2 linked regions of the Variovorax paradoxus B4 genome follow. The protein of the gene in region 1 interacts with the protein of each later gene in a pairwise test. Links are inferred from orthologs where the notes say so. Each region holds a gene or a part of one and is shown in the gene's direction. Other genes may lie near its edges. The genes, in order: ruvA and ruvC.

What was found.
Region 2: the proteins of ruvA (region 1) and ruvC interact in binary tests that used the Escherichia coli proteins (3 or more experiments, as listed by UniProt). The link is inferred for Variovorax paradoxus B4 from one-to-one orthologs.

The regions. Positions count from the first base shown.
Region 1 is NC_022247.1:5,071,048-5,082,442, reverse strand. What follows is about bases 3,500-6,372. They hold ruvA (Holliday junction branch migration protein RuvA), read left to right. Parts: upstream 3,500-4,586; coding sequence 4,587-5,159; downstream 5,160-6,372. Other genes in these bases: VAPA_RS23625 (alkyl sulfatase dimerization domain-containing protein), read right to left, coding at 6,200-6,372; VAPA_RS23630 (Bug family tripartite tricarboxylate transporter substrate binding protein), read right to left, coding at 5,182-6,174; VAPA_RS23640 (PhoH family protein), read right to left, coding at 3,616-4,566; ybeY (rRNA maturation RNase YbeY), read right to left, coding at 3,500-3,614. Outside these bases: tyrS (tyrosine--tRNA ligase), read left to right, coding at 1-504; VAPA_RS23665 (OmpA family protein), read right to left, coding at 526-1,143; VAPA_RS23660 (FecR family protein), read right to left, coding at 1,140-1,634; VAPA_RS23655 (cation diffusion facilitator family transporter), read left to right, coding at 1,774-2,688; dtd (D-aminoacyl-tRNA deacylase), read left to right, coding at 2,685-3,125; more of ybeY, read right to left, coding at 3,156-3,499; more of VAPA_RS23625, read right to left, coding at 6,373-7,471; VAPA_RS23620 (DUF1254 domain-containing protein), read right to left, coding at 7,468-8,808; VAPA_RS23615 (DUF1254 domain-containing protein), read right to left, coding at 8,814-10,202; VAPA_RS23610 (Bug family tripartite tricarboxylate transporter substrate binding protein), read right to left, coding at 10,252-11,211; VAPA_RS23605 (acetate--CoA ligase family protein), read right to left, coding at 11,283-11,395. UniProt on the Escherichia coli protein: The RuvA-RuvB-RuvC complex processes Holliday junction (HJ) DNA during genetic recombination and DNA repair.
Region 2 is NC_022247.1:1,079,864-1,091,196, reverse strand. What follows is about bases 5,298-8,108. They hold ruvC (crossover junction endodeoxyribonuclease RuvC), read left to right. Parts: upstream 5,298-6,334; coding sequence 6,335-6,883; downstream 6,884-8,108. Other genes in these bases: VAPA_RS04850 (aminotransferase class I/II-fold pyridoxal phosphate-dependent enzyme), read right to left, coding at 6,885-7,796; VAPA_RS04860 (phosphatidate cytidylyltransferase), read left to right, coding at 5,344-6,333; VAPA_RS04865 (lysophospholipid acyltransferase family protein), read left to right, coding at 5,298-5,330. Also shown: VAPA_RS04890 (ribonuclease catalytic domain-containing protein), read left to right, coding at 1-1,556; VAPA_RS04885 (energy transducer TonB), read left to right, coding at 1,594-2,445; aroE (shikimate dehydrogenase), read left to right, coding at 2,468-3,325; mtgA (monofunctional biosynthetic peptidoglycan transglycosylase), read left to right, coding at 3,322-4,065; VAPA_RS04870 (ribosomal maturation YjgA family protein), read right to left, coding at 4,010-4,447; more of VAPA_RS04865, read left to right, coding at 4,455-5,297; VAPA_RS04845 (LysR family transcriptional regulator), read left to right, coding at 8,330-9,286; VAPA_RS34810 (hypothetical protein), read right to left, coding at 9,365-9,541; lpxC (UDP-3-O-acyl-N-acetylglucosamine deacetylase), read right to left, coding at 9,555-10,478; cell division protein FtsZ, read right to left, coding at 10,684-11,333.

The DNA.
Region 1 (11,395 bases):
AAGAGCAAGAACAACTACATCGGCATCAGCGAAGACGCCAACACCATGTTCGCCAAGGTGCTGTCGATCTCCGACGAGCTGATGTGGCGCTGGTACACGCTGCTGAGCTTCCAGTCGCTGGCGCAGATCGAGGCGCTCAAGGCGGAAATCGCGGCCGGCCGCAATCCCAAGGACGCGAAGGTGGCGCTGGCCAAGGAAATCACCGCGCGCTTCCACAGCGCGGCGGCGGCCGAGGCGGCGGAACAGGATTTCATCAACCGCAGCAAGGGCGGCGTGCCCGACGACATTCCCGAGCTGTCGCTCGGCGGTGCCCCGCTGGGCATCGCCCAGCTGCTCAAGCAGGCGGGCCTCGCGCCCTCGACCTCCGAGGGCAACCGGCTGATCGACGGTGGCGGCGTGCGCGTCGACTCCGTGGTGATCGGCGACAAGGCGCTCAAGCTGCCCGCGGGCAGCTACGTGGTGCAGGTCGGCAAGCGCAAGTTTGCGCGCGTGACCATCACCTGACGGCGCTGGCCCCGGGCCCTTTCACCGGACTTCGATGGTGACGCGCCGGTTGCGCGGTTCGTCCACCTCGTCGGCCGTGGGAACGGCGAGTTCGCGCTCGCCGCGGCCCACAGCCTCGATCCGCGCGGAAGGAAACTGCCGTTCCACGAAGAGCTGCATCACTTCCTGCGCCCGCCGCTGCGAGAGCGTGTCGTTCTGCTCGAGGGCGCCCTTGGTGTCGGTGTGCCCGGTCACCACGATGTCGCTGCCGCTGCGCGTTTGCGCGGCAATCAGCGCTTCGTTCATGACCTGTTGCGACGCAGGCGTGAGCGTGGTGCCGCCAACCTCGAAATACACCGTGTAGCGCTGCGGCGCAGGCGGCCGCATGTCGAACAGGATCTTGTGGTCCGCCTGCACCTTGGCGGGGTCGGCCTGGTCGACCACCGGCGCGCCGGAAGCGCCGACCGCGGCCGTTGCACGCTGGTAGGGCCGGGAAAGAACTTCTTCGCCGTCCTTCGCGCGCACGATCACGGCAGAGGGCTTGTCGTCCGCCTGGGGCAGCAGCACCACGCGGGTGCCCGGCGTCGAACATGCGGCAAGCAGCGCAGTGACCAGCACGGCAACGAAAAGGGAGGCCCGGTCCGTCGTCATCTTCCTCATGGCTGGCCGTCGGTCTGCACGATGAAGTCGGTTCCGCGAATGCCGATGGTGGCGGTTTGCGTCTCCACCCGTATCGCGTCGGGATTGGTCTTGCCGATCAGGCCGGTGATCATGCGCATGGAGCCGCGCAGCAGCGAAACGAGCACGCCGCCCTCGTGCGTGGTGGCGTTGAAATGGAATTCCTTCAGGTCCAGCCGCGACGAAGGCCCGACCACCAGCGTCGTGTCGTCGCGCAAGACCACGGAAGCGGAAGAGTCGGGACCGGTCACGATGCGGTCCACGGCAGCCAACGCGTCGCCGGCGTTGGCCGCGCGGGGCGCGCCGGCGGTGCTGAGCAGCTGTACGTTGCCCCGCACCGATTTCACGAACCCCGCCTGGGGTTCTGCGGTGGGGATGGCGCCTGCAGGACGCGGAGGCGCCTGCACTTGAGCCAACGCCGCTGCGCCCCAGAAGGCGAAGCCTCCCACGGCGATCAGGAATTTTTTCATCATCATTCTTCTGCGAATGTCTCGCGGTGCCACAAATATTAAATACATCGAGTCGGCGGATGGAGGCCGCGCTCGATAATTCGATCGCGGATGCGGACCTTTGCCGCATTCTTGCCGACTTTTATCGCCTACGCTTCCCCGCATGACTTTCACGCCCAAGACGCTGCTTCGTGTTTCCGTTGCGGTTGCGCTCGTCACGATCCTGCTCAAGGGATTGGCGGGCTACGTGACGAACTCGATGGGGTTGATCTCCGATGCGATGGAGTCGTTCGTCAACCTTGCCAGCGCAATGTTCGCACTGGGAATGGTGACCATCGCCGCACGGCCGGCCGACGAGGACCATCCCTACGGCCACCACAAGGCCGAATACTTCTCGTCGGGCTTCGAGGGCATCCTGATCGTCGGTGCTGCAGCCGCCATTCTCTGGGTGTCGGTGCAGCGGCTGCTTGCGCCGCAGCCGCTGGAGCAGCTGGGCTGGGGGCTCGGGCTCTCGGTGGTCAGCTCGGGCTTGAACGCGGCCCTGGCCCTTGCGCTGTTCCGCGCCGCGCGAACGCACCGCTCGATTGCGCTGGAAGCCGATGCGCGGCACCTGATGACCGACGTGTGGACCTCGGCCGGGGTGGTGGTCGGCATCGTGGCGGTGCACTTCAGCGGTTGGCTCTGGCTCGATCCCGTGCTGGCCATTGGCGTTGCGCTCAACATCGTGCGCGAAGGCGTCAGGCTGGTGTGGCGCTCGTCGCAGGGGCTGATGGACGAGGCCCTCGACCCCGAAACCATTGCCACGCTGCGCACCACGCTGGACCAGTTTGCCGCACGCATGCCGGAAGGCACGCGCATGCGCTTCGACGACATGGTGACGCGGCGCGCGGGCCAGCGCCGCTTCGCCGACCTGCACATGCATGTGCCCGGCGAATGGACGCTGCAGCATGCCGCCGCGATGCGCGACGAGCTGGAACAGGCGCTGATGGATGCCGTGCCGGGCCTGCGCGTGACCATACAGCTGCTGCCCCTGGGCATGGAAGCCCGCGGCCCGCGGATCGAGGAAGAAACAGCATGAAGGCCATCGTCCAGCGCGTGGCCAGCGCGCGTGTCGACATCGCCGGGCAGACCGTCGGAGCGATCGACGCCGGCCTGCTCGTCCTGCTGTGCGCCGAGCGCGGCGATGCGGACGCGATGGCCGACCGCATGCTTGCCAAGCTGTTGAAGCTGCGCATCTTTTCCGACGAGGCGGGCAAGATGAACCGCAGCGTGCAGGACATCGGCGGCGGCCTGCTCGTGGTGAGCCAGTTCACGCTGGCCGCCGACGTGAGCGGCGGCAACCGGCCCAGCTTCACGCAGGCGGCGGCGCCCGACGAGGGGCGGCGGCTCTACGACTATTTCGTGGACCAGGCCCGCGCCGCGCATCCGGTGGTGGCAACGGGCGAGTTCGGCGCCGACATGCAGGTGCACCTGGTCAACGACGGGCCGGTCACCATTCCGCTGCAGATGGCGTAGCGCCGCTGTCGGCGCGGCGTTCGGGCAGCCTCACCGCCCGTACGGATTGCGGATGCCGAGGCCCGCCAGGATCTCGATTTCGCGCGCCTCCATGGCCTCGGCGTCGGCTTCGCCGGTCTCGTGATCCCAGCCCTGCGCGTGCAGCGTGCCGTGAACGAGCAGGTGCGCGTAGTGGGCGGCCAGAGTCTTGCGGTGCTCCTTCGCCTCGCTGGCGACCACCGGCGCGCACAGCACCAGGTCGGCCATCACCATCGGGCTCTGGGCATAGTCGAAGGTCAGCACGTTGGTCGCGTAGTCCTTGCCGCGGAACTCGCGGTTCAGGCGCAGGCCTTCTTCGGCATCGACGATGCGCACCGTGATCTCCGCGTCGATCTCGAGCGCATGGCGGATCCAGCGCGTGACGCTGTGGCGCGGCAGCGCGGCGCGGTGCCGTTCGACGCCCTTGAAGCGCGCGAACTGCAGCGAAAGGGAAAGTGCGGGCAGCGCCATCTCAATGCGCGCCGCTGCGTTTGCGTTGCCCGTCGTAGGCATCGACGATCTTGGCCACCAGCGGATGCCGCACCACGTCGGCGCTGGTGAAGTGCGTGATCGAAATGCCGTTCACGCGCCTGAGCACGCGCTCGGCATCGATCAGCCCGCTCAGCTGCTGCTTGGGCAGGTCGATCTGGCTCACATCGCCCGTCACCACCGCCTTGGCACCGAAGCCGATGCGCGTGAGGAACATCTTCATCTGCTCGACCGTGGTGTTCTGCGCCTCGTCCAGGATGACGAACGCATTGTTCAGCGTGCGCCCGCGCATGAAGGCCAGCGGCGCAATTTCGAGCGCGTTGCGCTCGAAGGCCTTCTGCACCTTCTCGTAGCCCATCAGGTCGTAGAGCGCGTCGTACAGCGGACGCAGGTACGGGTCGACCTTCTGCGTCAGGTCGCCCGGGAGAAAGCCGAGGCGCTCGCCGGCCTCCACCGCCGGGCGCGTGAGCACGATGCGCTGCACCGCGGCGCGCTCCAGCGCGTCGACCGCGCAGGCCACCGCGAGGTACGTCTTGCCGGTGCCGGCCGGGCCGATGCCGAAGGTGATGTCGTGCCTGGCGATGTTGTCGAGGTACAGCGCCTGCGTGGGCGTGCGCGCGCGCAGGTCGGCGCGGCGGGTGACGAGCATGGCCGAGTCCTCGTCGCTCATCGAGCCGTCGCCCGCGAGCGTGAGCTGCACCACCGCCGCATCGATCGGGCGCTGCGCGATCTCGTACAGCGCCTGCAGCACGTCCATCGCTCGCTGTGCGGAGGCCTTGGGGCCGTCGACCTTGAACTGCTCGTGGCGGTGCGCGATCTTCACGCCCAGGGCCTCCTCGATGCGGCGCAGGTGCGCGTCCAGCGGGCCGCACAGGTGGCCGAGGCGCGAGTTGTTGGGAGGAGCAAAGGTGTGTCGCAGAATCACGCCGGACATTTCAAGGAAAAAGGGCACCCATGATAGGCAAACTCACCGGCATCCTGGCCGAGCGCAACCCACCGCAGGTGGTGGTGGACTGCAACGGCGTCGGCTACGAGGTCGATGTGCCGATGAGCACGTTCTACAACCTGCCCGGCACCGGAGAGCGCGTTTCGCTGCTCACGCACTTCGTGGTGCGCGAGGACGCGCAGATTCTCTACGGTTTCGGCACTGCCGAGGAGCGTGCGGCCTTTCGGCAACTCATCAAGATCAGCGGCGTGGGCCCGCGCACCGCGCTCGGCCTGCTGTCGGGCATGAGCGTGGGCGAGCTGGCGCAGGCGATCACGACGCAGGAACTGGGCCGGCTCGTGAAGATCCCGGGCATCGGCAAGAAGACCGCCGAGCGGCTGCTGCTCGAACTCAAGGGCAAGCTGGGCGCCGACATCGGCCTGCCCGCCCATGCGGCCACCGACGCGCAGGCCGACATCCTGCAGGCGCTGGTCGCGCTGGGCTACAGCGACAAGGAAGCTGCGCTGGCGCTCAAGGCGCTGCCCAAGGACGCGACGGTGAGCGAGGGGATCAAGCTGGCGCTGAAGGCATTGGCGAAATAACCGGGCGCGTGCGCGGCGCCGGTCACTCGGGCGTCAGCCCGATGTCCTTCACCAGCGCGCCCCAGTCGCGCATGTCCTTCTGGATCGTCGCCGCGAACTGCTCGGGCGTGTTCTGCGGCAGGTCGGTGAAGTTGAGTTCGCGCAGGCGCTGCACCACGACGGGATCCTTCAGCGCCTGGTTCACTGCCTCGTTGAGCCTTCTCACGACGGCCGGCGGCGTTTTCGCGGGAGCGAGCAATCCATACCACGCATAGGTCGTGAAGGGGTAGCCGACCTCGGTCATCGTGGGCACGTCGGGCAGCATCGGGATGCGCGAGGGGCCGCTGTTGGCCAGCGCCTTGAGGCGGCCGGCGCGCACGATCTCGACCGTGGACGACATGTCGGCAAAGGCGGCGTCGACCTGGCCGCCGAGCAGGTCCTGCACGCACGGCCCGCTGCCCTTGTAGGGCACATGCGTCATCACCAGACCGGCCTGCTTCTTCAGGCTTTCCATGGCCAGGTGACCGCCGGAGCCGTTGCCCCAGGAGCAGTAGCTCAGCTTGTCGGGCCGCGCCTTGGCATAGGCGACGAACTCCTTGAGCGTGCCGACCGGCAGGTCCTTGCGCACCAGCAGCAGGTTGCCGCCGCGCCCGATCTGCGCCACCGGCGCAAAGTCCCTCACCGGGTCGTAGGGCAGCTTCCTGTACAGGCTGGGGTTCACCACCATGGCCGCGGCATAGGTGAACAGCAGCCGGTAGCCGTCGGGCGTTGCCCGCGCTGCGAGGTCGGTGCCGAGGATGCCGTTGGCGCCGGGGCGGTTGTCGACGATGAAGGGCTGCTTCAGTGTCTTGCCGAGCGCGTCGGCGATCAGGCGCGCGATGGTGTCGGTGCCGCCGGCCGGCGCGGTAGGCACCACCAGCGTCACGGGCTTGTCGGGGTAGCTGTCGGCCTGCGCATGGCTGGCGGCGGCCAGTGCGGCCAGGCAGCAGGCGGCGAGCGTGCGCAGGCCGAGGCGCAAGGATGTCGTGGTTGTCATGGTCCGTGTCTCCGATGGAAAGGCTTCAGCGGATGCCGAAGCGCGTCTGCGTGCCTTGTTCGATCATGTCCGCGCCGACCCGGTACAGGTTGCGCGAGACGTAACTGGGCACTTCGCGCGCACGCTCGCGCAGCCATTCGGCCTTGAGCGAGCGCGCCTCGGCGATCTCGGGGGCATCGCCCTCGGCAGTGGCGAGCAGGTCGATCACGTGCAGCGCGAGCTGCCACTGCTTGCTCGCGGCCAGATGGCGCGCCTGGTCGACCACGCCGCGCTTGTCGGTGATGGCGTCGGCCACCGCGCGGCCGATGGCCTCGGGCGCGGCCGGGTGCAGCGAGGTCGGGTTGCGGTCCCACCAGCCGTTCTCCGAGCGGTAGATGTCGCGCACGATGTAGCCGGGGTCGCCGTAGGTGGGCTTCATCCAGTCGACTGCGAACAGTTCGTCGGGAAAGCGGATGCGCGCCAGGATGTCGCGCTCGTAGAGCCCTTCGTTCATGAGCCGCACCACCTCGGCGCGCAGCCAGCGCAGCGCGCGGGCCGTGTGCGTGAGCACGTGCCGCACCTGCTCCTCGCCCTCGAGCGTGGCGCCGAATTCGCGCACGGCCTTGCGTGCGTTGAGCGCCGCCAGCGCCTCCAGCGTGTCGGCCCACCGCACCGTGTCGCGCATCGTGCGAAAGGGCGTGCCGATGTTGGGAATCGAATCGATCAGCGCCGCGCCGCCGTACAGCACGTGCTGCGCCGGGCTCCACAGCGCGATCGCGTCGTCGGTTTCCGAAGGCGCCCAGCGCAGCACGATGCGGCGCTCCCCTTGGCCGATCTGCAGCAGGTCGTCGAAGGTCTCGGTGGGCGCGTGCATCACGAGCCGATGGTCGAAGAAGCCTGCGGGGCGGTTGAACTGGATCTCGGCCATGCGGTGCTGCAGGGCCAGCGTCTCGCGGTAGCGCGCGAGGCGGCGCGGCAGGTTGCGGTGCGCAATGATCCGCGGCGGCGCGTCGCCGCGCGCGGCGGCATGGGCCAGCCACATTGGCACGCCGGCGTTGTAGCCGATGTGGCCGTGGCTGAAGCACAGCGCATGCACCGGCGCGTCGCTGAGTTGGCGCAGCGAATCGATCATGCCCTCGGTCACCGAGCTGCCCGGGCCGGCGTCGACCACGACCAGGCCCACGTCGGTCTCGGCCACGAAGGACTGCCCCTGCCCGCGCAGGATGTGCAGGCCCGGCGCCACGGTCTCGGCGCCGGTGCCGACGATGAGGAACGGCCTTTCTTCTCCTGCTTGCGGTTTTTCAACGGTGGAGGTCATGCGGTTTCCTTGGAGGTGAGGGGCGTCAGGGGCGGCAGCAGGTAGCGGCCGTCGAGCAGTTCGGCGCGCGGCACATAGGCGCGCAGACAGAGGTAGAAAGGGCCTTCGGGCGCCGGCAGCCAGTTGGCCTGCGCAGCCTCGCGCTCCGGCCGGGCGTGCTGGATGTGCAGCGTGAGCCCGCCGTCCGCATCGCGCTGCAGCCCCGGCGTGCGGTCGCCGATGGCGTAGCGGTCGATCGGGTTGTCCACCAGCATGTAGTCGCGCGTGTCGTACATCGTGAGCGACCAGAAGGCCTCGACCGGCGGCGGCGCGCCGGGCGCGAAGCGCAGCGTGTAGCGGCGCTGGCCGGTGAGCGCTTCGCCTGCGGCGTCATGCCAGGCCATCGGGTAGGTGGCCTCGCGGCTTTCGAGCATGCCGATGTACTTGAGCGCGACCAGCGCGCGCGCCAGGTGGTCGTCGCCGAAGGAACCTTCCACCAGCGGCATCTGCACCCAGCCCGTGGCCGTGGTGCGGCCCGACTGCGCCTCGCGCAGCCGCGGCAGCACGGTGTCGAGCGCGGCCTGCAGTGCGGCGCGCTGGCCGTCGTCGAGCGCGGCCGCGCCGGGCCCGACTCCGAGCGCCGCGTAGCGTGCGAGCCGCGCCGCATCAACGGCGGGCGGGGCGTTGTCGCGCAGCGCCGCGTTCACCTGCGCGGCAAAGTGCTCGGCCGTGAGCGGTGCCTTCGGGTCGCAGGCCGGGTCGAAGGCGCGCGGCGCCGAGGCGCGGCCGGCCTGCCAGTCGGCCAGCGTGCGCACGAGAAAGCCGTCTTGCAGCGCGTTGACGGCGGGCACGTCCTGCGGGCCGTCGACCAGCAGGCGCCCGATGATCCACAGCCAGCGCGTGGGCGCCTCGATGCGCGCGCCTGGCGCGTCGAAGGCCGCGGGCAGCGTGCCGCGCCATCTCGGCGGCGTGACCACGAAGGAGCGTGCCGCCGTGCCCGTGAGGCGCTGCCCGAGGTGGGCAAAGGGGTTGGTGAAGAAGTCGAGCAGGCCCAGCACGTAGTAGCGCCCGGCCGTGTCGGGCACGTCGATCACGAGCGGGCCCTCGCCCAGGTCGAGCCAGGCGTTGGTGTAGAGCGTGTCGTTGTTCGGGGTGACGACGCGGCTCTTGCCCGCGCGCAGCAGCTGGCGCGCGTGCGTGAACACGTTGCACCAGCGCTGCGGCCGCGGCGCCTCGCCGGCGGCGTCGGTGCGCTGCGGCGACGTGGCCGCGCGCATGCGGCACATCTCGTAGAGCGGGTAGGTGTAGACCACGGCCTCTTCGGCCAGGGCTTGAAGGGTGTCGGTGCGCGATGGCATGGGGCTCAGTTCTCTTGGGCCTGCAGCGCCGGGATGCGCCAGCTCTGCACGCCCTCGCGCGGGCAGTACATGCGCAGGATCAGGTAGAAGCGTCCGGCCGGTGCCGGCAGCCAGTTGGCGGCGTCGGCGGGGCGCGCGTGGCTCACCACGAGTTCGAGGCTGCCGTCGGCGCCGCGCTTCAGGCCGGGCGTGCGGTCGCCGATCGCGTGGCGGCGGATCTCGTTGGGGTAGAGGAACCGGTCGGTGTCGTACAGCGTGACCGACCAGAAGGCGTCCGCGGGCGGCAGGTCGCCGGCTTCGAAACGCATCGCATAGCGGTGCTGGCCGTCCAGCGGCTCCTGGTTCGCGTCGTGGTGCGCGGCGGCGTACACAGCCTCGCTGGTGGCCAGCGCGCCCAGGCCCAGGTAGGCGGTGCGCGCGCGGCCGAGGAACTCGTTGCCGTAGCGGCCGGTGGCCGGCGTCATCGACCAGGGCTTGGGCCGGCGGTTGCGGCCCGCCGCGCCGACCAGCTGCACGCCCTCGGCGAAGCCTTCGATGAGGCCTTCGCGCAGCGGTTCTTCGAGTGCGTCCCACGAGAACGCGGCGTTCGCCAGCAGCCCGCCCTGGCCGAACCACGCCACGAGGCCGCGGTCTTCCATGCGGCCCGGCGCTTCGGCCAGCGCGTGGCACACGTTGGTGAAGAAGCGCGGCGCCACTTCTGCGGCGGGCTCGCCGTGCTCGAAGGAGGCGGCCATGGCGTCTTCGTGCGGACCGGCCCACTGCTCGATGGCGGCCGGGCGGCCCTGCAGCACGGTGCCGGGGGCGGGCGAAAGCTGGATCTCCGACTGCAGGGCGCGCGCGGCCGGCCAGTCGCTTTCATCACCCACCAGGATGCGACCGATGAGCCAGACCAGATGGGTCGGGCAGCGCACCACGCGGTGGGCGGCGAGTGATTCCGGCACGGTGCCGCCGGGGCCCGCGAGCACCACCGTCTCGCCGTCGGGGTTGCAGTTGCGCGGGCCCAGGTTCTCGAAGTTCTCGGTGTAGGCGTCGTACAGCGGCAGCACGAAGTAGCGCCCCGGGTGGCGCGATGACGCGGGCACCGTGAGCAGCATCGGCCCGTCGGCCAGGTGCAGCCAGGCCATGGTGTAGAGCAGGTCGTTGGCGGGCGTGACCACGTCGCGGTCCTGGTCGGTGGAGGGGCGCGGCGCGTGGTGCAGCGTGTTCATCGGCGCACGCACGTCCGAGCCGGCCGAGGCGCCGCTGCGGCGTTCGGCGCGAGGCGCGGTCTGCATGGCGCAGGTGCGGTAGGTCTCGGTGAGCGGATAGCCGTAGACGAAGGCGGCCAGGCCGATGGAGCGGGCGAGCGCCTTGCGGGCGACGGCGATGTCGGGAACGGAGACGGGAGCGTTCATGGGAAAGACCTCGGAGCTGGGGTTCGAAAGGGAGATGTGGGGAGACGGTTCAATCGAGCTTCACGCCCGTGGCCTGCGTGAGCTTCAGCGTCACGGGCAGGAAGGCCTTGTAGGCCGCGGTGGCTTCGGGCGGCAGGTTGCCCACGGGCTCGGCGCCGAGTTCCTCGATGCGCCGGCTCACCTCGGGCTGGCGCACCACCGCGCTGACCTCGCGGCCCAGGCGCTCGATGACGGCGTCGGGCGTCTTGGCCGGCGCCATCAGGGAGGTCGGGCCGGTCATGGCGTAGACCTCGTCGGGGTAGCCCTGCTCGGCGAAGGTCGGCACGTCGGGCAGCGCACGGGCGCGCCGGGTGCCGGCCACGGCCAGCGGGCGCAGCTTGCCGGCCTTGATGTACGGCTGCAGCGTGGTGATGGAGCCCACGGTCATCTGGATCACGCCGCCGATCAGGTCGATCGCCATCGGGCTCTCGCCCTTGTAGGGCACGTGCATCGTCTGCAGGCCGTAGGCCTTGTCCATGTAGACCTGCACCTGTTGCGGCTGCGTGCCGGGGCCCCACGAGCCCATCGAATACTTGCCGGGCGTGGCCTTCACGGTGGCGATCAGGCTCTTGAAGTCGGTGGCCTGAACCGAAGGGTGCACCGCCAGCACGGTGCGCGTGGTGGCGATGTCCGACACCATGCGCAGGTCGGTGCGCGGGTCGTAGGGCAGCTTGCTGTAGAGCACCAGGTTCGCGGTGACGGGCCCCGGCACCGTGAGCAGCAGCGTGTAGCCGTCGGGCGGGCTCTTGGCGACGTAGTCGGTGCCGATGATCCCGCCCGCGCCGCTGCGGTTCTCGACCACCACCGGCTGGCCCAGCCGCTTCGACAGTCCTTCCGCCAGGAGCCGCGCGAGGATGTCGGTCGAGCCGCCCGCTTGGTACTGCACGATGATGCGCACGGGCTTGGAGGGGAAGGGCGCCTCCGTGGCTGCCGCTGCCGCGCCTGCCGCGAGGGCCAGCGCCGCGCCCATGCCGAGTGCGCGCGAAAGGTCGTTCTTCGATGTCGTCGTCATGCGATGTCTCCGGTGGTTGTTGTGGTTCGTCAGGGCGCGCGGCCGACGACGAGCGCGTCGACCGCCACGCAGCCGCCCTCGGCCTGCGGGCGTGCGATCAGCGGGTTGATCTCGGCGCTGTCGAGCGAGTCGCCCGCGCGCT
Region 2 (11,333 bases), 4.0 Mb from region 1 along the record:
TCAAGCCCGACAAGAACGCGCCCGAATACAAGGCCGTGGTCGATGCCTCGCGCGCCACGCAGCGCCCCCCGCTCGAGCTGCTGGAGCGCGCCGGCGCCATCGATTCGCCCTACCAGTTCCACTGGCGGCGCTTCCTGTTCGAGAACTTTCCCAAGGGCACGGGATTCCCGGCGCTCTCCGCGCCGGCCATCGTGGACGACCTGCCGCTGGCTGACGACGTGCAGGCGTTCTCGATCGACGACTCGCAGACCACCGAAATCGACGATGCGCTTTCGGTGCAGGGCTTGGGGAGCGGCACCGTCACCGTAGGCATCCACATTGCCGCGCCCGGCCTGGCGCTGACGCCGGGCAGCGCCATCGACCAGGTGGCGCGCGCGCGCATGTCCACGGTCTACATGCCGGGCCACAAGATCACCATGCTGCCCGACGATGTCGTGAGCACCTACACGCTGCTCGAAGGCGGCGACCGTCCGGCGGTGTCGCTCTATGCGCGCTTCGACGAGGCCACGCTGGAGCTGCAATCGACCGAGACCAAACTCGAACGCGTGCCGATCGTGGCCAACCTGCGGCACGACCAGCTCGACGCGGTGGTCACGCAGCCCTGGCTCGAAGACGCCGCGTTCACGAACGGGGACACGCCCGAAGCCGCTGCGAAGCTGCGCGCGCCGCTCTCCTTCCTGTTCCGCCTCGCGAAGCAGCTGAAGGCCCAGCGCGAAGTGGTGCGCGGCAAGCCCGAGAACTTCAACCGGCCCGACTACAACTTCCGCCTCGTCGGCAACGACGGCGAACCGAACGGCAGCGAGCAGGTGCAGATCACCACGCGCCAGCGCGGCGCGCCGCTCGACCTGATCGTGTCCGAAGCCATGATCCTGGCCAACAGCAGCTGGGGCGGCTGGCTCGGCGAACTCGGCGTGCCCGGGCTCTACCGCAGCCAGGCCAGCCTGGCGCCCGGCATCAAGGTGCGCATGGGCACGCGGGCCCTGCCGCATGCGGGCCTGGGCGTGAAGAGCTATGCCTGGAGCACCTCGCCGCTGCGCCGCTACACCGACCTCGTGAACCAGTGGCAGATCATTGCCGCCGCGCGCCACGGCAAGACCGCCGCGCTGGCGGCGCCGTTCAAGCCGAAGGATGCGGACCTGTTCTCCATTCTCTCGGGCTTCGACGCCGCCTACGCAACGTATAACGCCTACCAGGGCGGCATGGAGCGCTTCTGGACGCTCAAGTACCTGGAGCAGCAAGGCATCACCGAGCTCGAGGCGACCGCCATCAAGGACATTCCGAACGGCGCACTGGTGCGCGCGGACACCCTGCCGCTGGTGTTCCCGGTGGCGGGCCAGCAGGAACGCGGCGCACGCCTGCGCGTGAAGCTCGGTGAGATCGACGAAATCGCGCTCGACGTGCACGGTACCGTGCTCGAACGCCTCGACGCGCCCAAGGCGGATGTCGCGGCCGAGGAGGAAGGCGGCGACGAGGAAGAGGAAGAAGTCGCCGGCCCCATCGCCATTGCAGTCGACCTCACCGACAGCGAGGCGGCACCGGAGAACACGCCCGCATGAGCACCGGTCATCCAATGAGCGCCGAGGAGCGTCGTCCATGAACCTCAGGGATCTGAGCACGCTGCAGATCGCACTCGGCGTGTCGGTCATCGCGCATGCCGCACTTCTTGCGGTGCGTTTCGTCGATCCCGAATCGTTCAACCGGGTCTTCAGCGAAACGCCGCTCGAGGTGATCCTGGTCAACAGCAAGACCAACGACAAGCCCGACGCCAAGGCCCGCGTGATGGCGCAGACCTCGCTCGCGGGCGGCGGCGACCTCGAACGGGGCCGCGCCACCAGCCCCCTGCCGCCGTCGAGCTTCACTGCCGTCGGTGACTCGATCGAGGAGGCCCGGCGCCAGGTCGAGGCCATGCAGGCCCAGCAGATGCAGCTGCTCGCGCAGCTCAAGCGCGACCTGGCCGCCATGCCCGCGCCCGACCCGCGCGCCTCGGGCAACCCGAAGGAAGCCGTCGCCCGCGAGGAAAAGCGGCGCCAGATGGTGGAGCTGCTGGCCGAGATCGAACGGCGCGTGAACGAAGAAAACGCGCGCCCCAAGAAGCGCTACCTGAGCCCTTCCACCCGCGAGGCGGCCTACGCCATCTACGTGGACACGCTGCGCCGGCGCATCGAGTTGCGGGGCACCGAAAACTTCCCCACGGCCGCCGGCAGGAAGCTCTACGGCGAACTCAAGATGACGATCACCATCAACCACGACGGCAAGATCCTCGACACCGTGGTCGACGAAAGCTCGGGCGACACCATGCTCGACCGCCGCGCCAAGGCCATCGTGCACAGCATCGGCAGCTTCGGAAAATTCACCGACGCGATGCGAAAAGAGACCGACCAGATCGTGCTGCAGTCGCGCTTCAAGTTCACGCGCGACGAGACCATCGAGCTCTCCTCCCAATAGCCAACAGCGGATCTACGGCGCCATGGACCTGTACTGCGTAATGGGCAACCCCGTCGAGCACAGCCGCTCGCCGCGCATCCATGCCCGGTTTGCCGAACTCTGCGACCAGCAGATGGACTACAGCCGCCGGCTCGTTCCGGTCGGCGCCTTTGCCGAAGGCGTTGCCGCCTTCCGGCGAGAAGCCGCCGAGCATGGCGACACGGCGCGCGGCTGCAACGTGACCGTGCCCTTCAAGTTCGACGCCGCCGCGCTCGCGCAGCACACCAGCGAGCGCGCCGTGCTTGCGCAGGCGGTGAACACGCTGCGCTTCGAAGCCGACGGCAGCATCCATGCCGACAACACCGACGGCATCGGGCTCGTCAACGACATCGTGCGCAATGCCGCCGTGCCGCTGGCGGGCCGCGAGCTGCTGCTGATCGGCGCGGGCGGTGCCGCGGCAGGCGTGCTCGGGCCGCTGCTCGACGCCGGCGCCTCGCGCATCGTGGTGGCCAACCGCACGGTCGGCAAGGCCATGGCGCTGGTGCAGCGCCATGCGGCATTGGCGCTGCGCCATGGCGCAGCGCTCGAAGCCTGGGCGCTCGACGAGGTGCCGGGCAATTTCGACGTGGTGGTCAATGCCACGGCTTCCAGCCTCGCGGGCGACACGGTGCCGGTGCGCGCGCAGGTGCTGCGCCCCGGTGCGCTCGCGGTCGACCTGATGTACGGGCCCGCGGCCGCCGGCTTCATGGCCTGGGCCGAAGCGCACGGCGCCGTGCCGCGCGACGGGCTCGGCATGCTGGTCGAACAGGCGGCCGAGGCCTTCGAGATCTGGCGCGGCGTGCGGCCGCCGTCCGCGCAGGTGCTGGCCGAATTGCGCGCCTCGCTCGCCACCGGCCAATGAAGCGGCTGCTGCGGCTGGTGGCCTGCCTGCTGGTGGCGGGCGTGGCGATGGAGCTTTTCTTCGTGGCGCGCATCGCGGCCATGGCGGTGGTCGCTCCGCAGAGCACCGCGTTCCAGCGCACCGAAGCCTGGCAGATCGCCATTCACCAGGGCAGCAAGGGCGCATGGCGCCAGGAGTGGGTGCCCTATGCGCAGATCAGCGACAACCTCAAGCGCGCCGTCATCGCCAGCGAGGACGCCGACTTCATCGACCACAACGGCGTGGAATGGGAAGCCATCGAGCGGGCGCGCCAGCGCAATGCCAAGGCCGAAGAGCTCGCAGCCAAGCGCGCGGCGCGTGCCATCGCACGTGGCAAGCCGGTGCGACCGGTGCAGCTGCGCGGCGGCTCCACCATCACGCAGCAGCTTGCGAAGAACCTGCTGCTCTCCGGCGAGCGCACGCTGCTGCGCAAGGGCCAGGAGCTGATGCTCGCCATGGTGCTCGAGGTGCTGCTCGACAAGCGGCGCATCCTCGAGATCTACCTCAACAATGTCGAATGGGGCGAAGGCGTGTTCGGCGCCGAAGCGGCGGCCCAGCACTACTTCAGGAAGCCCGCCTCGCGCCTGAGCGCGGCCGAAGCCGCGCGCCTTGCCGTGATGCTGCCGAGCCCCAAGTTCTTCGAGCGCCGCATCGGCTCGTCCTACCTCAGCGGGCGGGCGTCGACGATCGTGGCGCGGATGCCGTCGGCCGAACTGCCCTGAGGGCTTCGCGCAGCGCTTCGATGGCCAGCACGGCCGCGAAGCCGATCACATAGGCCAGCACGTCCCACCAGTCGGCCGTGCTGCCGAGCACGATGCGCAGGGCGCGGTTCGGAATGTGCAGGTGCCAGGCCGCCGCCAGGAACTGCCCCAGCTCGACCGCCAGGCCCACGCCAAGCGCGGCCAGCGCCAGTGGCAGCACGCGCGCGGCAACGAAGGTCTTGAAGACGACGTAGACCCACGCCACGGCCAGCACGTCGCCGAAAAAACGCCGCAGCCAGCCCCAGCGCGCGCCGACGGTGGCCAGCAGCACGAGAACAAGGAACAGGGCCACCGCCCACACCAGAGAAAGAGGATCGAAACGCCATCGCATGCCCCGTATCATCGCGCCCATGCTGGCAAAGCTCACAGGTTGGTTGCTGTTGGGGATCGTCCGTCTGCTCACGGGCGCCCAGGCGCGTTGGTACGGCTGCCCGCCGAAGGCCGAACAGCGCATCTATTTCGCCAACCACCAGAGCCACGCCGACCTGGTGATGATCTGGGCGGCCCTGCCCGAGGAGCTGCGCACCATCACGCGGCCCATTGCGGCGCGCGACTACTGGGCCAACACGCCGTTCAAGCGCTGGATCACGACCGAGGTGTTCAATGCGGTGTACGTGGAGCGTGCAGCCACGGTGCCGGCCGCGGCCGGGCAACCGACAGCACCGGCAGAACCCGAGGCACCCCCACCGCCGCCCGCACGCGCCGCCGCTGCGCCGCAAGCCGAGCGCATCGAGCCTTCGATGGAGCCCTTGCTGCCGATGGCACCGCCTATCGTCGATGTCACACCCGAAGCGTTCGACGAGGTGCAAGGGCGGCTCGACCTCCCCGCTCCGCCGCCTCTGCCGCCGGTTGCGCCGCCAGCCATGGAACCGGAGCTGCCCTCACCCGCTGCAGCCCCCGCCTCCGACCCGCTGGCACCGCTGGTCGAGGCCCTGCGCAGCGGCGACTCGATCATCATCTTTCCCGAGGGAACGCGCGGCCACACGGGAGAGCCGCAGAAGTTCAAGTCGGGCCTCTACACGCTCGCGACGATGTTTCCCGAGGTGGTGCTGGTGCCGGCGTGGATCGACAACGTGCAGCGCGTCATGCCCAAGGGCGAGATCGTGCCGGTGCCGATTCTGTGCTCGGTCACCTTCGGCGCGCCGCTGCGCGTCGAAGAAGGCGAAGAGCGCCGCCCCTTCCTCGATCGCGCCCGTGCTGCGGTGATCGCATTGCGCGACGTCTGAGCGAAACCTTGCGATGAACCAGTTCCTGCGCAGCCTCACCCCGACCCAGCAGGTCGCGGCCCTGTTCCTCATCGTCTTCGGCCTGCTCGTGATCGCGAGCACCGCGGCCCTCTTCCTGAGCTTCAAGGAACGCCGCAACCCCGTGCACGACGCCGCCTGGCAGGCCGAGCTCGCGCACTACCGCAAGCTGCTGGGCACCACCTGGTTCATGGTGATCGTGTTCTGGGTCGGCTGGGCCCTTGGCGAGACGGTGGCCACCGTGCTGTTCGCGCTCATCGCGTTCTTCGCACTGCGCGAGTTCATCACGCTCTCGCCCACGCGGCGCGGCGACCATCGCAGCCTGATCCTGGCCTTCTTCGTCGTGCTGCCAATCCAGTTCTGGCTCGTCGCCACCGCGCGCTTCGACCTGTTCACCGTGTTCATTCCGGTCTACGTGTTCCTCGCGATCCCGGTCGCAAGTGCACTGGCCGACGACCCGAGCCATTTCCTCGAGCGCAACGCCAAGCTGCAGTGGGGCATCATGGTCTGCGTCTACGGCATGAGCCATGTGCCCGCACTGCTGCTGCTGAGCTTTCCGGGCTACGAGGGCAAGAGCGCCTTTCTCGTGTTCTTCCTGGTGTTCGTGGTGCAGACCTCGGTGCTGGTGCAGCACGTGATCTCGCGCCGCACCCAGCGCAAGCCGTTCGCGCCCAACGTGAGCCGCAGCTTCAACTGGACCAGCTGGGGCATCGGCATCGTGGTGGCCAGCCTGGTGGGCGCGCTGTTCTCGTTCATCACGCCCTTCAAGTTCGGCCAGGCCCTCGCGGTGTCCGTCATCGCCTGCATCTCGGGCTCCATGGGCCACCTCGTGATGAAGGCGCTCAAGCGCGATCGCGGCATTCCCAACTGGGGCAAGAAAGGCGTGGGCGTGACCGGCGCCAACGGCCTGCTCGACCGCGTCGATGCGCTGTGCTTCGCAGCCCCGATCTTCTTTCACTCGATCCGCTGGTACTTCAACCTCTGACATGCGCATTCTCGGCATCGACCCCGGCCTCCTGACCACCGGCTTCGGCGTGGTGGACGCGGACGGCCACGCGCTGCGCTACGTGGCCAGCGGCACCATCAGCACGCGCCACCTGGGCAGCGGCAACCTGCCGGCGCGGCTCAAGGTGCTGTTCGATGGCATCGCGGAAATCACCGCGCGCTACCAGCCCGATGCCTCGGCGGTCGAGATCATTTTCGTCAACGTCAATCCGCAGTCGACGCTGCTGCTGGGCCAGGCACGCGGCGCCTGCGTGACCTCGCTGGTCAACAGCAATCTCACGGTGGCCGAATACACAGCGCTGCAAATGAAGAAGGCGGTGGCGGGCCACGGCCAGGCCGCCAAGGCGCAGGTGCAGGAGATGGTGAAGCGGCTGCTCGACCTGCCGGGCCTGCCGGGCGCCGATGCGGCCGACGCGCTGGGCATTGCCATCACGCATGCGCAGGTGGGCCGGTCGATGGCGCGGCTGGCCGAGGCCGCCGAGCTGTCGAAGACGCACGCCGGCACGTACCGGCAGGGACGTTCGCGCTGACTCAGCGCACGATGTAGCGCAGGCTGCCCAGCCGCGTGCGGCGCTCGCGCACCTCGGCTGCCACGGACGCCGTATCGCCTTCCAGCGCACGCGCGATCCACGACGCAAGCTGCGGCATGTCGTCGGGCGTGAAGCCCAGCCGCACGATCTCCGGCACGCCGAGACGCAGGCCGTTGATGTCCCCTTCCACCGGTGCGATCGGAAGGCCGATGCCGCAGGCCAGCAAACCGCCTTGCGCCAGTTTCTTCGCAGCGCGCTGCCCACCGCCCCACCGCGCGGCCTCGAGCGCGAACTGGTGCGACTGCGTGAAGCCGCGCGCCTTCGCGAACACCGGCAAGCCCTCGGCGTCGAGGGCGCGTGCCAGCGCCTGCGCGGTCTCGCGCATTGCCGCGGCATAGGCCTTGCCGTGCACCTTCCAGTCGAGCAGGCCGCGGGCCAGCGCCGCGGTGCGTCCCGCATCGGAGTTGGCCGTGAGGCCGGGGTAGGCGATGGCGTCGATGCGCTCCATCAGCGCCGCGTCGTTCGACACGATCAACCCGCCCGCCGGACCGCCGAGGCTCTTGTAGGTGCTCATGGTGATCGCATGCGCCCCCTCCTCGAGCGGCTGCGGCCAGGCCTTGCCGGCCACCATGCCCGAGAGGTGCGCGGCGTCGAACAGCAGCCTGGCGCCCACGCTGTCCGCGATCTCGCGGATCGCCGGCACCGGGTGCGGAAAGAGATTCAGGCTGCCGCCGATGGTGATGAGCTTCGGCCTCACTTCGCGTGCGAGTCTCGCCAGCGCGGCCACGTCGACCGTGTAGCCGTCGGCATCCACCGGCGCAGGCACCGTCTTCAACCCATAGAGCCCGGCCGCGCCGGCCGCATGGTGCGTGACGTGGCCGCCGATGGCCGCCGATGGCCGGCGGCGGCGCAATGATCGTGTCGCCGGGCTGGCAGGTCGCCATGAACACGTAGAGATTCGACAGCGCGCCGGAACTCACGCGCACTTCGGCGAACTTCGAGCCGAACACCTCGGCGGCCAGTTCGGCCGCAATGACCTCGATGCGCTCGATGGCCTCCAGCCCCACTTCGTACTTGTCGCCCGGATAGCCCAGCGAGGCACGCGAGCCGAGGCCGCGCGAGAGCAGCGCCTCGGCGGCCGGGTTCATCACGTTGGTGGCGGGGTTGAGGTTCAGGCCCTCGCGGTCATGGATGCGGTGGTTGTCGTCGGCGAGCCTTTCGATCTCGGCGACGATGCCCGCCGCATCGCGCGCGGCCGCATCGCCGGCGATGGCGAGCACGTGGTCTTCGCTGGCAGCAGGAACCCAGGGACGGCGTTGGAGGGCGGCGGGCATGCGGCGGATCTCTCTGGAAGTGGTGGGTGGCTGGATGGTCGCCTGCACCATCACTGCGGGCAACACGGATAATCTGGGCCCGAGCCCTAGGAAAACTTGGGGTCCACATCGCATGCCGCTCGCACCACCCCGCCCTCGCCTGCCCCCGCACACGGCCGTTCGCGCCTTCGAGGCTGCGGCACGCCACGGCAGCTTCTCGCGCGCCGCCGAAGAGCTGTTCGTCACGCCGGCCGCCGTCGCGCAGCAGATCAAGACGCTGGAGACCTGGGCCGGTGGCGCGCTGTTCGAGCGGCACAGCCAGGGCATTCGGCTCAGCGCGCACGGACGGCGCGCACTGCCCGCCCTCAGCGCCGCGGTCGACCAGCTCGGCCTCGCGGTGCAGGCACTGCGGCACGAAACGCAAACCGCCGCGCGCCGCAGCACGCTGCAGGTCGCGGCCCTGCCGGCGATGGCGCAGCTGTGGCTGTCGCCGCGGCTTTCGCGGCTCAAGGCGGCGCTGCCCGGCGTGCAGGTGTCCGTGACGGCGCTCGAGCAGCCGCCGAACTTCCGCCGCGAACCTTTCGACCTCGGCCTCTTCTATGCACGCGCCGGCGATCGCATCGAAACGGCCGTCGGCGCGCAGGGCATGCTGCTCGCACGCGACCGGCTCGTGCCGGTGTGCAGCCCGCGCCTCCAGCAGGCGCTGCCAAGCGGCCGTCCGCGCCCGCTCGGCGACCTGATCGAAGTGCTGGCGCGCTGCGGCGGATTGCACGACACCGTGTGGCACGACGACTGGGCGCGCTGGCTGCGGGCCGTGCGCCCCGGCACCACCGCGGCGGAGGCCGATGCACTGGCGGCCGGCCCGGACTTCTCGCTCTACAGCCTTGCGCTGCAGGCGGCGCTCGACGGCGAAGGCGTGCTCATGGGCCGCGAACGGCTGGTGGCGCCGCTGCTCGCGCAAGGCAGGCTGCATGCGCCCTGGGGGCGGCCGAAGGCATTGGGCGACACGCTCATGCTGCTGGTGCCCGCGCACCGCAAGGGCGCGCTGCTGGCGCAGCAGGTGCAGGCGTTGCAGACCCTGGCCGACTGAGATCGATCACTGGCCACACGGTATTTTTCGTGAAACACCGAGGAACCGGCTTTGCCGGGCCTCTGGGGGCGAGCCAGATTACGCGACGCGTTCGGCGATCAGCACCGCGAAGAAGCCGAAGGCCGCAAGCAGCGTCCACTTGAGCACGATCCAACCGAAGCGCCGGTACTTGATCTGGCCCGTTCCCGCATAGAACGCGAACGACACGCCCGCCACCAGCAGAAGCAGCAGGATGGCCCAGCGGAAAAGAAGCATTGCCGAACGCGGCCTACCAGGCCCTCGCCACTTCGCCGAAACCGCGCGGTGCGCGCTTTTCGTCTTCGAAGGTGACGACCTCATAGGCATCGCTGTGGGCCAGCAGTTCGCGCAGCAGCTTGTTGTTGAGCGCGTGGCCCGAACGGAATGCGGTGTACGCCGCGAGCAGCGGCTTGCCGATGATGTACAGATCGCCCATGGCGTCGAGGATCTTGTGCTTCACGAACTCGTCGTCGTAGCGCAGGCCCCCGGCATTGAGCACCTTGGTGTCGTCCATCACGATGGCGTTGTCGAGACCGCCGCCGAGCGCCAGGCCCTTGCTGCGCATGTATTCCACTTCCTTGGTGAAGCCGAAGGTGCGCGCGCGTGCGATGTCGCGGCTGTAGGAATCGGTGCCGAGGTCGAACTCCACGCGCTGGCCGGTGGAATTGACCACGCGGTGGTCGAAGTCGATCTCGAAGCTCAGCTTGTAGCCGTGATAGGGCTCCAGGCTGGCCCACTTCTCGTTGGCGCCCTCGCCCTCGCGCACCTCGACCTTGCGCGTCACGCGGATGAAGCGGCGCGGCGCCTTCTGCAGCTCGATGCCTGCGCTTTGCAGCAGGAACACGAAGGACGAGGCCGACCCGTCGAGGATCGGCACTTCGTCGGCCGTGATGTCGATGTAGAGGTTGTCGATGCCCAGGCCCGCGCAGGCCGACATCAGGTGCTCGACCGTCTGCACCTTCGCGCCGCCGGTCGAGACGGTGGAGGCCAGGCGCGTGTCGGTCACCGCTTCGGCGGTCATGCGGATGTCGACCGGCTCGGGCAGGTCGACGCGCCGGAACACGATGCCGGTGTCCACCGGAGCGGGGCGCAGCGTCAGCTCCACGCGTTGTCCACTGTGGAGTCCCACGCCCACGGCGCGGCTGATCGACTTGAGGGTTCGTTGTTGCAGCACGCCGACGATTTTAGGCGCGTGGCGGCCGTGCCGCCCTATTCCCCTCGCTATGGCAGCGATAGACATGGGTTCTATGCCAGGCGACCGACGATGGACGCAAAGGGCACGAAGCGAACGCAGCGCCTAGAGCCGGCAGAAGTCCCTTTCAGGTCTTCCCCGTACCCCTTGCGAACCTTCGTGCCCTCTGCGTTCGGTTGCCTTGCCGTCAATCGGCTTGACGGCGCAGGAATGCCGGAATCTCGAAGTCGTCCATGCCGCCCGACGACAGCGCATCCACCTTGGCCGCGGCCATGGTGCGGTTCGTGCGCCACACGCTGGGAACGGCCATGCCGTCGTAGTTCGGCTGGTTGCCACCGCCGTGGCCGGCGTGGCCCGCATGGCCGGCGCCGAGCGTGGGCACGTTGAACGGGATGTTGTCGGTGCCGGTGCGGATCACTTCGAGCGTCGGTGCCTGGCGGCGCGCATCAGCGCGCGAGAGGCCGGTGGCGACCACCGTCACGCGCATCTGGTCGCCCAGGCTTTCGTCGTAGGCCGCACCGTAGATCACGTGCGCATCGGGCGAGGCGTAGGCGCGGATGGTGTTCATCGCGAGCTTCGACTCGTTCAGCTTCAGCGAACCCTTCGATGCGGTCACCAGCACCAGCACGCCCTTGGCGCCCGAGAGGTCGATGCCTTCGAGCAGCGGGCAGGCCACGGCCTGCTCGGCGGCGATGCGCGCGCGGTCCGGGCCAGCAGCGGCGGCCGTGCCCATCATGGCCTTGCCGGGCTCGCCCATCACGGTGCGCACGTCTTCGAAGTCGACGTTCACGCCGCCGTACTCGTTGATGATTTCCGAGATGCCGCCCACCGCGTTCT